DNA from 2 places in the Altericista sp. CCNU0014 genome. Region 1 is predicted to be linked to the other one. Evidence: riboswitches for the same ligand, from Rfam matches in the RefSeq annotation. Region 1 holds a riboswitch; the other holds the start of a gene.
The links. A riboswitch is a leader RNA that binds a small molecule or an ion and turns the genes downstream of it on or off. The one in region 1 is predicted to bind cyclic di-GMP.

Region 1 (7,434 bases):
TTACGGGATTTTGACCCTGGCGACCCTCACGTTTGCGATCGGGCTGGGGCAAGGCGAATCCTGGGTTTATATGTTTGAGGCCGCCATTGCTTTAGCGGTCAGTGCCATTCCCGAAGGCCTTCCGGCTGTCGTTACGATTACGTTGGCGATTGGGGTCAACCGAATGGCCGCCCGCCATGCCATTATTCGCAAGCTGCCAGCGGTGGAAACCTTGGGGAGCGCTACGGTGATTTGTTCGGATAAGACAGGTACGCTGACAGAAAACCAAATGACGGTGCAGCGCATCTATGCAGGCGGACAGGTGTATGAGGTGAGCGGTAGCGGCTACAGTCCCAAAGGAGAGATCGTTCCTACCGCCCACAGCATCACGGGAGGCTCAGATGGAGATGAACTCACTCCCACTTTAGAAGACTGTTTAAGAGCGGGTTTGCTTTGCAATGATTCTCGCTTAGACCAAACAGACAACGAATGGTCGGTGGTGGGCGACCCCACTGAGGGCGCGTTGATTGCAGCGGCTCAAAAAGCTGGACTCAGCCAGTCTGGATTGGCTGCTTCGATGCCGCGATTGGATTCAATTCCCTTTGAATCCCAATATCAGTATATGGCGACCTTGCAGGACGCTTCGCCACGCCTGATCTATGTCAAAGGTTCCGTGGAAGCGATCTTGAGCCGCTGTTCGCAGATGTGGGATGCTCAGGGTCAGGCGATCTCCCTCGATCGCGACCTGATTGAGAAATCGATAGAAACCATGGCGGCTCAGGGCTTGCGAGTGCTTGCCTTTGCCAGAAAAGAAGTGAACCCCCATCAGCATGCCATCGACCACGACGATCTGGAAACCGGATTGGTGTTTCTGGGATTGCAAGGCATGATCGATCCACCCCGTCCAGAGGCGATCGCAGCAGTACGAGTCTGTCACTCAGCAGGAATTCAGGTCAAGATGATTACTGGCGATCACATTACGACGGCTAGGGCAATCGCCCAGCGCATGGGCATTCAAAAATCGGCTCAGGTAATGGCATTTGAAGGACAGCACCTGGCACAAATGGACGATTCTCAATTGGCTCAGGCCGTTGAGGAGGGCGATGTATTTGCTAGGGTTGCTCCCGTCCAAAAATTGCAGCTTGTGGAAGCATTACAGTCCAAGGGTGAAGTGGTAGCCATGACGGGCGATGGCGTGAACGATGCCCCCGCGCTCAAGCAAGCCGATATTGGCATCGCCATGGGTAAAGCAGGAACGGACGTGGCACGGGAAGCGGCGGCGATGCTACTGACCGATGATAATTTTGCCTCCATTTCTGCCGCCGTCGAAGAAGGGCGAACCGTCTATCAAAACCTGCGCAAAGCGATCGCCTTTCTGTTACCTGTGAATGGGGGCGAGTCAATGACCATTTTGATCAGCGCGCTATTGGCGAGAGACCTTCCCATTCTTTCACTACAGGTACTGTGGCTGAACATGATCAACTCCGTGACCATGACCGTTCCCCTTGCCTTTGAGCCTAAGTCTAGAGGCGTGATGCAACAGCCACCCCTCAACCCTAAGGAACCTTTATTATCGAGAAATCTCCTTCGCCGCATCTCGATCGTCTCTATCTTCAACTGGCTGCTAATCTTCGGTATCTTTGAGTGGGCAAAATCGACAACGGGTTATGTAGCAGTGGCTCGGACTATGGCCATTCAAGCGCTCGTTGCCGCCCGAATCGTTTACTTGTTGAGTATCAGTCAGTTAGGCATCAGCTTGGTCGCTAGATTCCGTCGCCAGTCGACCGCGATGACCAACGCGCCAGCCATCATCATTGGCATCGTCAGCGCGATCGTGCTACAAATTCTCTTCAGTCAGGTAAGCGTCATGAATACCCTATTCGCCACTGCACCCCTCACTTTGAACCAGTGGCTGATCTGCCTGATTCCAGCATTGCCAATGATTCCAACGGCGATACTCGCTAATGCCATCGACCCGCCCCAAGCAAGGGTAGGTCGCAGTCGCTATCCGCAAGCCGATGAAGCATAAGCATGCAGTCGAATCGTTTAAGCGATCGCGAGGGGTAGCATTGGGAGCGGGTCACAGGGGAAGAGACAAAGGCTGAAAGTTCTAACTCTCTTTCTGTGAATTTGATTGCTGAGTTAAATTTTAGACTTCATCGGCAGGAGCCTTCTCCCTCAGCGTCCGATGCAGTCTTGGAGCTGAATGGTATTCGCTTTGCTGTCAAACCCTTGGAAGCGACCGACTAAAGTCGCACGTCGATCGGGCTGCAACGCTGCAACTGCTGCATCTTGGTTTTTGGCCATCGCACACAGAACGGTCGTGCGATTCGCTTTTTCCGTCGAGACTTTACCCGTGACAAGTGGGTCGCCATCGAACGCCACCGTATAGGAGCTAGCATTCTCCGCGATGCTGAGAACCTTTCCACTCACCTCAAAGATCTTGCCGATAAAATTTACCCGCAGTCGAGCGGGATTATTCGCCGACTCCTTCACTTGTTTGGCCAGCATCTTTGCCTCAACCGCAATGGTCGCCGAATCAGCTTTCACGGGTGGTGTCGCGGCCAGATCGACCTTGGGCAACAATTGATTGAGCGCGCCGCACAGGTGTTTTTTCACCGTCTCTCGACTTGCACCCACCCCGCTGGGGAGGGTAAAAACCATTTCTACATTGAGCAGCGTGCCATCTACAGAGGCAAACACGTCAATTGGCAAAGCGCGCTGAAATAGAGTCGCGGGGTTTTCGGCCTTCAGTACGCCCGTGCTGATATCGGAACTGAGCGTCTTGATGCCATCGCGCGCCAAAATAGGACGCAACTGAGAAAATGCTTTTTCAACCGTGCCCCCTTCAACCTGGACTCGCGCTGAAAAAGCACTTCCGTCGAGGAAGTCGCCCTTTTTCTGAAAGCTTTCTTCACAAGTGGTGGCCATTGCGGGGCCGGCCAAGCACAGGCAAGCTAGAGTTAAAATAAGCGATCGCATATTAGCTGTATTACGAGAATAGAAACAGTCGTCAAAGCTAGCATGAACTAGAAAGGAACCGATCGGCAAGCGGTAAAAAATTCAACGGATCGACCTAAAAAAGGTTCTGTTTTGACTCGACCTTGCTGATGCCCAAACAGACTCGTCGTTTGTCAAAACTCGAACGACCGTCAACCTCAATTCGGGAAATTTTTAGAGGCGATCGCCTTTTATTTAGAGCAGCAAGCGGACCTCGTCGCGCGGCGCTCATTGTCAAGAAGAGGAAAAGTCCCTTCGGCACTAGCAGCATCCATACCCCTCAATGCTGTTTGGATTAGGCCTGCTAATTTGCGCCCTTTCCTTTCGGAGAAGTTTGCCATTTCGGGGACTACGTGGGCCATGCGGGGGGTATGACAGCCCAATCAACGTATTCAATATAGCGACTCAACGGTCTATTTTCATACCGTAAATCTACTGGACTTTCTTTAGATGCCCTACTCCAACATTTCCGCGATCTTGCGGAGCGATCTCTGTGCTCTCCCACCAGAGCGACAAGCGTTAGCGCCTTTTTTTATAACTCAGAATCTTTGCTTCTTAAGGTTTTGCAGCTTTGTTAGGGTTTCATGACTAAAATCGATCCCAAGCCCTTGGGCCTTTAGAGATTGCAGGCTGACTGCAGGCAAAGATTTTTTCGCTAAGGCTCATAATGACAAATCCCAGTAGGCTTGAGTCCTTAAATTCACGTAAACTAATAATCTGAACCTGTCCGCCATCGTTTGAGCGCATGAGCCTCCACGAGTCCGAGAATCTAAATTTTCGGAACACCCACGCCTGCTGCTGCTGATTTCTCGTCTAATCGAATCTTGAAGTATGGGACAAAAACGCGTTCTTTCAGGGGTACAGCCGACGGGCAGCCTCCATTTAGGCAATTATCTAGGTGCTCTGAAGACTTGGGTCAGCGAACAGTATGAGTATGAAAACTATTTCTTTATTGCCGATCTGCACGCCATTACCGTCCCCCACGACCCTAAAACCCTAGCCGAAAATACCTATACCCTAGCGGCGCTCTACCTCGCCTGCGGATTAGACCCCGATAGCACCACAATTTTTGTTCAATCTCACGTTTCAGCCCATGCAGAACTGGCATGGCTGCTTAACTGCATCACGCCTCTCAACTGGCTGGAGCGCATGATTCAATTCAAGGAGAAAGCGATCAAGCAGGGCGAAGAGGTGAGCATTGGACTCCTCGATTATCCGGTTTTGCAAGCTGCCGATATATTGCTCTATCAAGCCGATCTCGTCCCCGTCGGGGAAGACCAAAAGCAGCACCTAGAGCTCACTCGGGATATTGCAGCCCGGTTTAACTTCCAGTTCGGCCATCCTAAAGCCCCCATCCTTAAAGTTCCCGAACCCCTCATTCGCCCCGAGGGCGCGAGGGTGATGAGCTTGACGGACGGCACTAAGAAAATGTCCAAGTCCGATCCCTCGGAGCAGAGCCGTATTAACCTCCTGGATTCTCCCGACGCGATTCGCAATAAAGTAAAGCGGTGCAAAACGGACCCAGTGCGCGGGCTGGCGTTCGACGACCCGGAACGGCCCGAGTGCCAGAATTTACTGACGTTGTATTGGTTGCTGTCTGGAAAATCCAAGGCAGACGTGACCGCAGAATGTGCGGATATGGGATGGGGACAGTTTAAACCCTTACTCGCCGAAACCATCATTGAGGCACTCCAACCCATTCAATCCAACTATCGCGACCTGATGGGCGATCGCAGCCAGCTCGAGGCCGTTTTGCAGCAGGGACGCGGTCGAGCTGAAGTCTTAGCTCGGCAGACGCTCCAAGCGGCCAAAGATGCCCTAGGCTACACCAGAACTCTCTAGCGGCACGATTTCCTTTATTCCAAGGGCTGCAATGAAGCGACGTTTGCAAGTTATTTTGATACACTCATCTCACTCATTGACGTCTCGTTCGGCTCATTGCTTCGTCTGCGAGGCTACTCATCCTCATCCTCGCGCCAATGACAGTTGACTCTTCTTCTCTAACTCAGATGCCGACATCGATCTTGAAAACTGCGATTCAATCCCGAGATTTTTTGATCACGGCTGAGGTTGCGCCCCCTAAAGGCGGAAACCCCCAACACATGCTAGAGCAGGCCCTACACCTTAAAAGCCGAGTTCATGCAATCAACTTGACGGATGGCAGCCGCGCCGTCATGCGGATGTCTTCCCTTGCCGCTGCTATTCTCCTGCAACAGCATGGCCTCGAACCCATTTGCCAGATGGCCTGCCGCGATCGCAACCGCATTGCGCTCCAAGCCGATTTAATGGGAGCCTCAGCGCTCGGGATCGGCAACATACTGGCTTTGACAGGCGACCCGATCGCGGCTGGAGACTATCCAAAAGCGAGGGCCGTGTTCGATCTAGAGTCCGTCCGCCTGTTGCAAACCATTCAAAAGCTCAATGCAGGTCTGGACGCGAACGATAAACCCTTGCCCGACGGCGCGGTCCAGTTATTTGCTGGCGCGGCCATCGATCCGCAGCTGGCAAGCTGGTCCAGTTTGCAGCGACGCTTTGAGCGCAAGATTGAAGCTGGCGCTCAATTTTTTCAAAGTCAGTTGATTGTCGATTTCGACTGCCTTGAGAAATTTATGACCCAAATTGCTGCACCCTACGGAAAGCCCGTCTTGGCAGGAATCTTTTTATTGAAATCTGCAAAGAATGCCCATTTCATCAACCGTAACGTACCGGGCGTCACTATCCCCGATTGGGTGATCGCGCGCCTAGAAAAAGCCGCCGATCCGCTCCAAGAAGGGATAGCGATCGCCGCCGAACAAGTGCGCGCGGCTGCCGATCTCTGTCAGGGCGTCCATATGATGGCAGTCCGACGAGAAGACTTGATTCCGCCTATATTGGACTTGGCAGGGATCGAGCCTATCGCGCCAAAACTGCTTTGAACCAGCGGCTAAAGCGTAAGAAATTGCAAACTAAGAAAATATCTAATAACTGCGACGAGCGCCGCCGCCGCTACTTTCCTTAGGCTTTGCCTTATTGACCTTCAGTTGGCGTCCCATCCATTCCGCCCCGTCTAGGTCAGCGATCGCGCTATTTTCATGATCGTCGCTCGACATCTCTACAAACGCAAAGCCGCGCATGCGGCCAGTTTCGCGATCTATCGGCAGGACAACTCGCTTAACTTCCCCGTATTCGGTAAAAACCTCGCGAATATCTTCTTCTGTGGCTTGATAAGATAAATTGCCAATATAAATGGTCATGGTCAGAAAACAAAGTAGATAGATGAGCGTTAAATCAAACGTCAGCCTCAGGGCAAGTTAAGCCGCAGCAAACTAAGTTTATTAAACCTCTAAACCACCCAGAATGGAAGGCTTGAATTTGCTGTTTTAGCGTCCTGTCGTGAGGGGTGAGGATAACAGTTATGCCCTGCTAAAGCAGGATGCAAAATGACCCAGATATTCTCAACCAAAAACATTGCCGAACGTTCGCAATTTTATGATAGCGGCTTTTTTGTCTGTCTACCCAGTCATGGTTTAGAGGGCTCTGCTAAGACATTGTGAGCGGGCAAGGTATCGGCGGGAAGCCCTAAAATCTCGTTATACATCTGGTTATAGGCCAGGGCTGACTTAATCCAGCTAAAATCTTGCTGCATCCCTCGCTGCTGGAGCGCGCGCCACGGATCGCGGTACTGGAATCCTTCCCAGGCTCTGACCAGACAGGTAAATAAGTCCAGGGGTTCGTAGCGATCGAAGCAGTAGCCCGTTCCCGTCCCTTCGCTGGGAATGTGATGCACGACCGTATCCACGAGCCCGCCCGTCCGGCGCACCACGGGAACGCACCCATAGCGCAGCGCGATCATCTGGCTGATGCCGCAGGGCTCGAAGCGGCTGGGCATCAGAAACGCGTCCGATCCGCCATACACCCGGCGAGACAAAGATTCGCTATACAAAAGCTGGGTGGAAACCCGCCCTGGAAAACGAGAGGCCAACTGCCACAGTTGGGTTTCGTAGTAGCGATCGCCCGTTCCCAAAATGACGAACTGCGAATCCGTATAGGACAAAAACCGATCCATCATTTGCAGGATCAGATCTAAGCCTTTCTGCTCGACCAATCGCGACACCATCCCAATCAAAAAGGCTTTGGAATTAACCTCAAGTCCCAATTCCTCTTGAAGTGCAATCTTATTGGCCTTGCGGTTATCCAGGGTCTCGGCGGTATAGGTTTTCGTTAAATACTTGTCCGTCGCTGGGTCGTAGACCTCCGTATCGATGCCGTTCAGGATGCCTGAAGAGCGATCGCTAATAAATGACAGCAGACCCTCCAAGGTTTCGCCATACTCCGGCGTTTTGATCTGCTCCGCGTAGGTCGGCGAGACCGTATTGACCCGATCGGCATACTGCACTGCCGCTGCCATTAGGTTGTGGCCTTGCATGTACCAAGGGCACCAGGTAATTTGATCCAGTCGCCACCGCCAAGGTCCCT
Region 2 (7,434 bases), 1.6 Mb from region 1:
TCTATCCCAAGTGGCTGAGGCGAGTCATGAGCGGCAACATGGCCTGTTGGGAAGTTCAGTTCGCCAAGTTCATGGGCGGCAAAAGCAAGAGTGGTCTCGCCAGTTTCTAGTTCGCCGTAAGTGCCTGACTCGTGCAAGACGCGACGAGAAAACCCAAAAGCTTTTTCAAAGAAGTTTAGAGAAGCTGCTACGTCTGGGACATAAATGATTGTGTGGCCAAATTTCATGTTTGTTCAACTCTCTACATATTAAATCCTAATTTATTGTTTCTTCGATCGCTATTGACAAACTCATTAACTTTTCCGTGTCAACTGTTAAATCATACAATGATATGAAACCAATGTTCATGCTCTCTAACACATTCAACGTAATTATTTTGAGTCAAAATTAATTTGAATTTTTTAATATATTCTAATGTAATAAATGATATCTTAAAAGTAGAGCTGTGATTCAAGTTTGATAATAATTTTGAAGGCCTAGATCGATGAAATATAATTTTCGCTTGCTTCTTAGGAATTTTGTATTTAAAAGCATTTAAATTTTACTTCTGAATGAAAAATTATTCAATATTCATCTTGGTTAAATGTGTTTGATATCTCTTTCGATAGTTCAATTACGACAACAAGCTATGATATTTAGTAAGAATTCAGGTACGGGGTTGACAAACAAGAAAAGCAGACTAGTGTATTGACATGAAGCAACCGCCGCAGTTTGAGAGAGACGCGCTAGAGCGAATGAGCCAGCCAGTTCTGGTGGATGTTATTTTGCGCCAACAGGAGGCAATACAACAATTATTTGAGGAAGTAGCAAGACTCAAGGCAATCCTCAATCGCAATAGTAGTGATTCCTCCAAGCCGCCGTCTAGCGACTTTCTGAAAAAATCAGAGCTTGCCAAAGAAGAGACAGCAGAGGTGGGAAAGCGAAAAGCGGGTGGGCAACCCGGACATCGGGGGACAACGAGAAAAGGATTTGGCCGAGTCGATAGATTTGAAGTATTGAAGCCGCAAGAATGCCCCAAATGTGGGGGACAGTCTTGGATCGATATGGGCGTAAAAACAAGACAGTGCGCGCGATTAGTCGAAAAGCCGATAGAAGTCGTAGCATACCAACAGCAGCAATGTTGCTGCCAAAATTGTGAAACGATAGTTTGGGGCGAACTGCCCCAAGAGGTCATCGCAGAACAAGACCTCGAAGCGAGTTTACAGGGGATGTTGGTGTGGTTAGGCACCTATGGGCATCTGTCCTATGAGAAGCAGCAAGAATGGCTCATGCAGATGGGTCTAGAGAAAATTGGCATCGGCACCTTAGCGGCAACGACAGAAAGAGTGGCAGAGCGAATTAAGGGCAAAGTCGAAGCCTTAGCAGATTGGATCAGAGAACAGCCTCATACCCATGTCGATGAGACAGGTTGGCCCGTCAAAGGCGTCAAAGAATGGCTTTGGTCATTTAGTGGAGCGGGATATGCTTTATATCGCGGTGCTGATACCCGCAGCCGTGCAGAACTAGAGGCAGTGCTCGGTGAGCACTTTGAGGGCGTGTTAAGCAGTGATGACTATAGTGTCTACAACGGTTATGGCGTAGAACGGCAGCAGAAGTGCTTAGCCCACTTGCGGCGGCACTTTAAGCAGCTTCTTAAGCTCGTCTCAAAATCGCAACAAAACATTGGTCGAGTCTTTATCAATCTGATTGACCAAGCCTTTAGGGGCTATCGAAAGTGGCAAGCAAGCCAAGATGATGCACAATACGTTCGGTGGGCACACAAGTTCAAGGAAAAGGTGAGCAAAGCCATCACGGATTGGATGCCAAAAGTGGGATACTCAGCCGCAAAGTTACTGCGGTCGCTCAAGCATAAAAGCGAACAGTGGTGGTATTTCTTAGAAGACCCGAATGTACCACCAGATAATAATCGAGCTGAACGCAATCTCAGACTCGCCGTCACCAAGCGTAAGGTTTGTGGCGGGTCGCGTTCAATGAATGGGTTGGACAATACAGCAGCTCTACTAACGGTGATTCAAACTTGTAAAGCCCAGGGCAAATCTGCATTGGAGTTTTTTCGTCAAGCCTTGATTGACCCAACCGCCTTATCTCTCATTCCAACCCAGACCTGAATTCTTACGATATTTATTCATTTAACCTCTAATTCTTAATGGCTTTCGACAACCTCTGTAAGCTGCTCGCTGAAAAACACCCTGTCCGCTTTGCCTCTTGGGTTTTAGGACAACCCATCGAATCCGCTGAAGTCCTGAAATCCGAACTCAGCATCGAACCCATCCGTGCAGATTCCGTCATCTTGTTGAAGCTGCAAGGTCAAATCCTGCACCTAGAATTTCAGGTCAAACTCGACTCCGAACCGCCCCTTCCCCTGCGGATGCTGGATTATTGGGTCAGACTGTATCGGCTCTACCGCCTCCCCATCCGGCAAGTTGTCGTACTCTTGCGCCCTCCTGCCGAAGGTACAGTTATTGAATCGGCCTTTGTGCTCGGGACAACCCGCCATGAATATCAAGTCCTATGCATGTGGGAGCAAGACCCATCAATCTTCCTAGAAGACATCGCGCTACTGCCCCTTGCAATCCTAGCTGCCGCTCAATCCCCAGAGCAGCTCTTGAATCAAGTCGCTCAACGGGTCAGTACAATAGAGTCAGTCCAGCAGCGCCGCGAAGCGTCTGCCTATGTCCAGCTACTGGCAGGCTTACGGTTCGACAAAACTTTGATTCGTCAAGTATTTCGGGAGGATATTATGCGCGAATCCGTGATTTACCAAGAAATTCAACAAGAAGGCGAAGAACGCGGCATCCTTAAAGGCAAACTTGAAGGAGAGCAAACCGTCATTCTTCGGCTCCTCGCTCGACGCGTTGGCGACGTTTCGCCCGAGCTGCAATCTCAGATTCAATCGTTGACCCTCTATCAGCTTGAAGCCCTTGCCGATGCCTTGCTGGATTTTTCAACCCTTACCGATTTGAGGAATTGGTTACAAACAAGTCAAGCTTGAGAAAGTGACTGGCAGACTTGTCTTAAATTGGGCGGTGTTGGAAAGTGCAGACTCTTGGTGCATGGCGATCGCCCAGCGGTCATGAAGATGGCGATCGCAATTCGAATTCATTCGCTCCCAATATCTTCGGGCGATCGCGGCTCGTTTTCCAAGCGCTCCAGAGCCATCCCAACACAAAGGGCAGCCACAGCAGAAGCCGCTCTGGCTCCGTCAAGCGCCAATCGGGGAGACGGGACGGCAACGCGAAGTAAATAAATGCCGATAAACTCGCCCAGCGCGCGCCCCAATTTTGGCTGGGCACCGCAAAGGGAATCATCCAGGTAAAGTACCAAAAATGGACGATTGGGGTCAGCAATAACAACCCAAACCAGTACCCTTCCGCAAACGACAGAAACCGCTTCGACCGCAACCCCAACCAGATAACGTAGAACGCCAAAGGCACCCCAAAAATCCAGTTCGCCTTCAGGGAGTACGGCCAAACCTGGGCTACAAAATGGGGGATAAACTCCGCACTGCGCCCGTAGGAAACAAAGACAGAACCCGTCGGAACGAGCGGACAACTGTTAACGCTGCAAAAGGGTAGGGCAAACAAGGCCATCGGCAGAAGGCCAGCCAGCCCAATACAGACCGTTTGCCAAAGCTTCCGTTCCCAGAGCGATCGCCAAATCAAAAATCCCAGCATCGGTAGAGACATCCATTTAATCGCCACGCTGACCCCGACGAGCACCGCACTCCAGAGCCAGTCCAATGCACGCGGATTGCGATCGGCGACCAGCCAAGCTGCCACGAGCGGCAAAATAAACCAGCTATCGTAGTGCGCTCCCCCCGCAAAACTGTAGAGGATGATGGGATTCCATCCGTAGAGGAGGGATTTTGCCGCGCCAAACCGACGCCAGAGCAGCCAACAGACCCCCACATCTGCCAGCACAAAAGCCGCCTTAAAGAGACTCGCGTTGAGGGAAAGCGCGGCCAGCCAGCGAAAGCCGAACTGCGTAAGGGGAGGATAAATGGCGGATACATCGAGATGGTTGATTTGGGGCCACCAAACGGTGCGAAAAGCTTCCAGTTCTGGCGCGTTGGGTGCCAACTGGAAAGGATTGAATCCAAGATTTTGAATGTGCCCTTCCCAGAGGTATCGCCATAGGTCATCCCCAGGGACCATGGGAAACAAGAGCAGCCGCGCGAGGAGGGCAACACCCCAAAACCATCCGGCGGAAAGGTGCTTTACGGGCCAGGACAGCATATACCCCAATCCCATGACTCCAGCCCCAATCCAGAAGCGATGCAGGGTTGCGACCTCTCTAAAATTGCCGTAGGGCTGCATCAAAATACAGCCTAGGACTAGGAATAGCGTACTCAGCCAAAGCCAGTAGGGAAACTGGGGCAGACGCCGTCCGTAGAGCTGCGCGAGGGTGCCCAGAATAAAGCGGCCTGCCTTAAAACTGCCGATTAACGTGCCGCTGATTTTTGACTGTCCGCCTTGACGCGGGGAATAGGCCACGGGCAATTCGCAGATCCGCAGCCCCAGTTCTACGGCGCGCACCTGCATTTCTACGGTCCAGCCAAAGGCTCGATCTTGCATGGCAATTTGTTCTAAGGCCGATCGCCGGATCAGGCGCAGGGGGCCGAGATCTCGATAGGAATGCCCCCATCCCCACTGGATGAGCTGAGTGGCTAGGCGGTTGCCAAATTGCTGAACGGGGGTGAGGACGGCACGGCCTTGGGCCGTAGCGGTGCGATCGCCCAGGATGAGGTCGTGGCGATCGCGGTGCTCGAAAAATTGCGGGAGTTGGCTGAGGTCGTCGCTGCCATCGCCGTCGCAAAATAAAATCCATTCAATTTCTGCGGGCATGGCTTGGAGTCCCCGCCAACAGGCCTGACCGTAGCCGCCTTCGGGTTCGTCTAAGACTTCTGCCCCGGCAATAGCGGCTTGCTGTGGGCTGTCGTCGGTACTGCCATTATCGACGACTCTGATATGCTTTAGACCCCGATCCTGTAGCCGACGAACGACTTCGGCGATCGTCTCTGCTTCGTCGAGCACAGGCACGATCGCCAAAATGTTGTCCAAATCCAGGGGTGTTAGGGGCATAGCGACTCAATGACGAAACCGAAGGTAACGACTGCACCGATCGGATTCTGGATCGGCAATCTGTGGGTGCTTGCCGCCTTTGTCGTTATGGAGAACAACGAAGCGAGTCAGGGCTTGCGTGTTCGTGGATGGAGAAGAAGGAAAGTCCCTTCGACACTAGCAGCATCCATACCCTAATGCTTATTGGCTTAGGTCTGCTATTTTGCGCGCTGTCCTTTCGGAACAACTTGCCTTTTCGGGGACTACGTGGGCTATACGGGGGGTATGACAGCCCAATCAATGAATTCAATATAGGGTCTTATCCATCGTGGGTTAAACCGAGAATTTACGAGACTTTGAGAGGATTTATCCGCTCAGGTGTCCGTAGGATTGCGGATGCGGTTCTACATCCTCCGGTCATTGCTGGGAAAAGGATACATCAGATTGTCTGAAAGCCATACAAAACAATCAGTTTAAGGATTGTGTGGAAACCATGATATAAACCTTCAGGCACGAATCTGGTGCGCCAAAAGAGGCGGTTAAGGGGAATTGTCTTGGCCCTGAGGCGGCGGAAGGCAAGAGGCGATCGCCCTCGATTTTTTGCGCGATTTTGGCTGCCGAAACGCTTTCTAGGTAAACCTTCTCAATAAATAGTAGCGGTCTGGGTAACTCGATGGTTTAGAGTGGATCTGAGGGACGAAAGGTCCTGCTGAGGTGCTTAATGCACGCCGCAAACGCTAACGAGAGATTTGCCTCATCCCATGATTACTTTAAACGGATTAAAACGAGCAGTTCGGCTCGGCTCCTATGCTTGTCTGGTGTTTGGACTCTGTTTTGCGCTGTGTCTGCCAGCCCAGGCAGGAGTTTTGGTGGCGGCCCTGCCCCCTGGTAATGCCGTGACCGATCCGCGATCGCTGTTGCGGCTGGCGTTGCCCTTTGAAAACGACTCCATTCGCCAAGTTCAGCGCAGCATTGAAGATATTACCCCTCAGATCCGGGCCAGGCGATGGTCTGCCATTAATGGCGATGTCGCCAAGGCCACAACCACGCTGAGCCGGCACAAGGACGAGATTCTAGCTAGCGTTCCGGAGTCGCGGCGATCGCAGGCCACGGAATTAATTGACAAAATATCGACGGGTTTGACAGATCTGAAATCCATTACGGAGGCCAAGGATGGCGAACGACTCAACGAGAAGAAAAATGAGGTGCTGGATACCATCGGCACCTTAGAAGCTTCCATGGTCGAAAAATTTCCCTACGAAGTCCCAAAAGCTTACGACACCTTCCCCCAGCTTAAGGGAAGAGCGACGGTTGCCATCGAAACCAGCAAAGGAACCCTCACTGTCGTCGCCGATGGCTATAGCGCTCCGGTCACGGCGGGCAACTTTGTGGATCTAGTGCAGCGCGGTTTTTACAATGGTCTTCCCTTTACCCGGTCTGAAGAATCCTACGTGCTGCAAACTGGCGACCCTCAAGGTCCTGAGGTTGGCTTTGTAGACCCCACCAGCGGGAAATATCGATCTATCCCGATGGAAATTTTGGTCCAAGGCGATAAGGTTCCGTTTTACGGATCCACTTTGGAGGAAGCGGGACGCTATTTAGACAATCCGGTGCTGCCCTTTTCCGCGTACGGTGCAGTGGCGATGGCACCGCCAGATACGGACCCCAATGGAGCGTCTTCGCAGTTTTTCTTCTTTTTGTTTGAGCCAGAACTGACCCCAGCAGGGCGCAATCTTTTAGATGGTCGTTATGCGGTGTTTGGTTACGTGGTGTCGGGGCAAGAGGTGTTAGGCGAAATCAAAGAAGGCGACAAGATTGTATCGGCGAAGGTGGTTGATGGACTTGAAAACTTTGTAAAGCCTAAGGTGGCCTAAAGCAATCGATCTCGATCGAGGGTCAACGATTGAATCTGAGATTGCAGTGCGGGCGAAATCTCTCCAACGCATCGGTTAAGTTGACGAAGAATGACGGTTTCCGCCTTTCTCCCTCTCCAGCAAAAGACCCTATGCGATCCTTTGCCACAGAGATTGAGGTGGAGCCGATCGCGCGAAGAAGGCGATCGCAGAGTGCTAGCTGAGCTGAAAAGCTCGTTCTAAATTCAGATCATAGATTGAGGAGATGCTTTGCTTTATTCAAGCGATAGCGATAGGTTGAAGAAGAACGCATATTCTGCTCTAACTGGGCAATTAGGTCATCCAAAATCAAGATGCTTGCATCGGCCCGTGTGCAAATGTCTTGAACCTGAGCCGCGCGCTGTTTTACGGTTTCAAGATCTGGTGGTGAGATCTGCTGAGTCATAGAAGATTCCAATCCCGTTTTGTTTCTGCAAGGGTTGCTTCTAAAGCATTAACTGTGACCTGTTCTTCTGCGGCAA

Region 2: linked by a shared signal. The riboswitch ahead of R6H26_RS16970 (glycosyltransferase family 2 protein) and the one ahead of R6H26_RS24710 (hypothetical protein) in region 1 are both predicted to bind cyclic di-GMP.

Annotation. Positions count from the first base shown of each region.
Region 1 is NZ_CP137338.1:5,174,014-5,181,447, reverse strand. Features, by position in the region: gene R6H26_RS24715 (cation-transporting P-type ATPase) at 1-2,008, shown strand, start outside; gene R6H26_RS24710 (hypothetical protein) at 2,158-2,910, opposite strand; cyclic di-GMP riboswitch class I at 3,234-3,328, opposite strand; gene trpS (tryptophan--tRNA ligase) at 3,811-4,821, shown strand; gene R6H26_RS24700 (methylenetetrahydrofolate reductase) at 4,989-5,894, shown strand; gene R6H26_RS24695 (RNA recognition motif domain-containing protein) at 5,937-6,212, opposite strand; gene glgA (glycogen synthase GlgA) at 6,479-7,434, opposite strand, start outside.
Region 2 is NZ_CP137338.1:3,563,018-3,570,451, reverse strand. Features, by position in the region: gene R6H26_RS16985 (VOC family protein) at 1-227, opposite strand, end outside; gene tnpC (IS66 family transposase) at 693-2,108, shown strand; gene R6H26_RS16975 (Rpn family recombination-promoting nuclease/putative transposase) at 2,147-2,992, shown strand; gene R6H26_RS16970 (glycosyltransferase family 2 protein) at 3,072-5,081, opposite strand; cyclic di-GMP riboswitch class I at 5,231-5,323, opposite strand; gene R6H26_RS16965 (peptidylprolyl isomerase) at 5,822-6,934, shown strand; gene R6H26_RS16960 (DUF4351 domain-containing protein) at 6,931-7,125, opposite strand; gene R6H26_RS16955 (hypothetical protein) at 7,164-7,358, opposite strand; gene R6H26_RS16950 (hypothetical protein) at 7,355-7,434, opposite strand, start outside.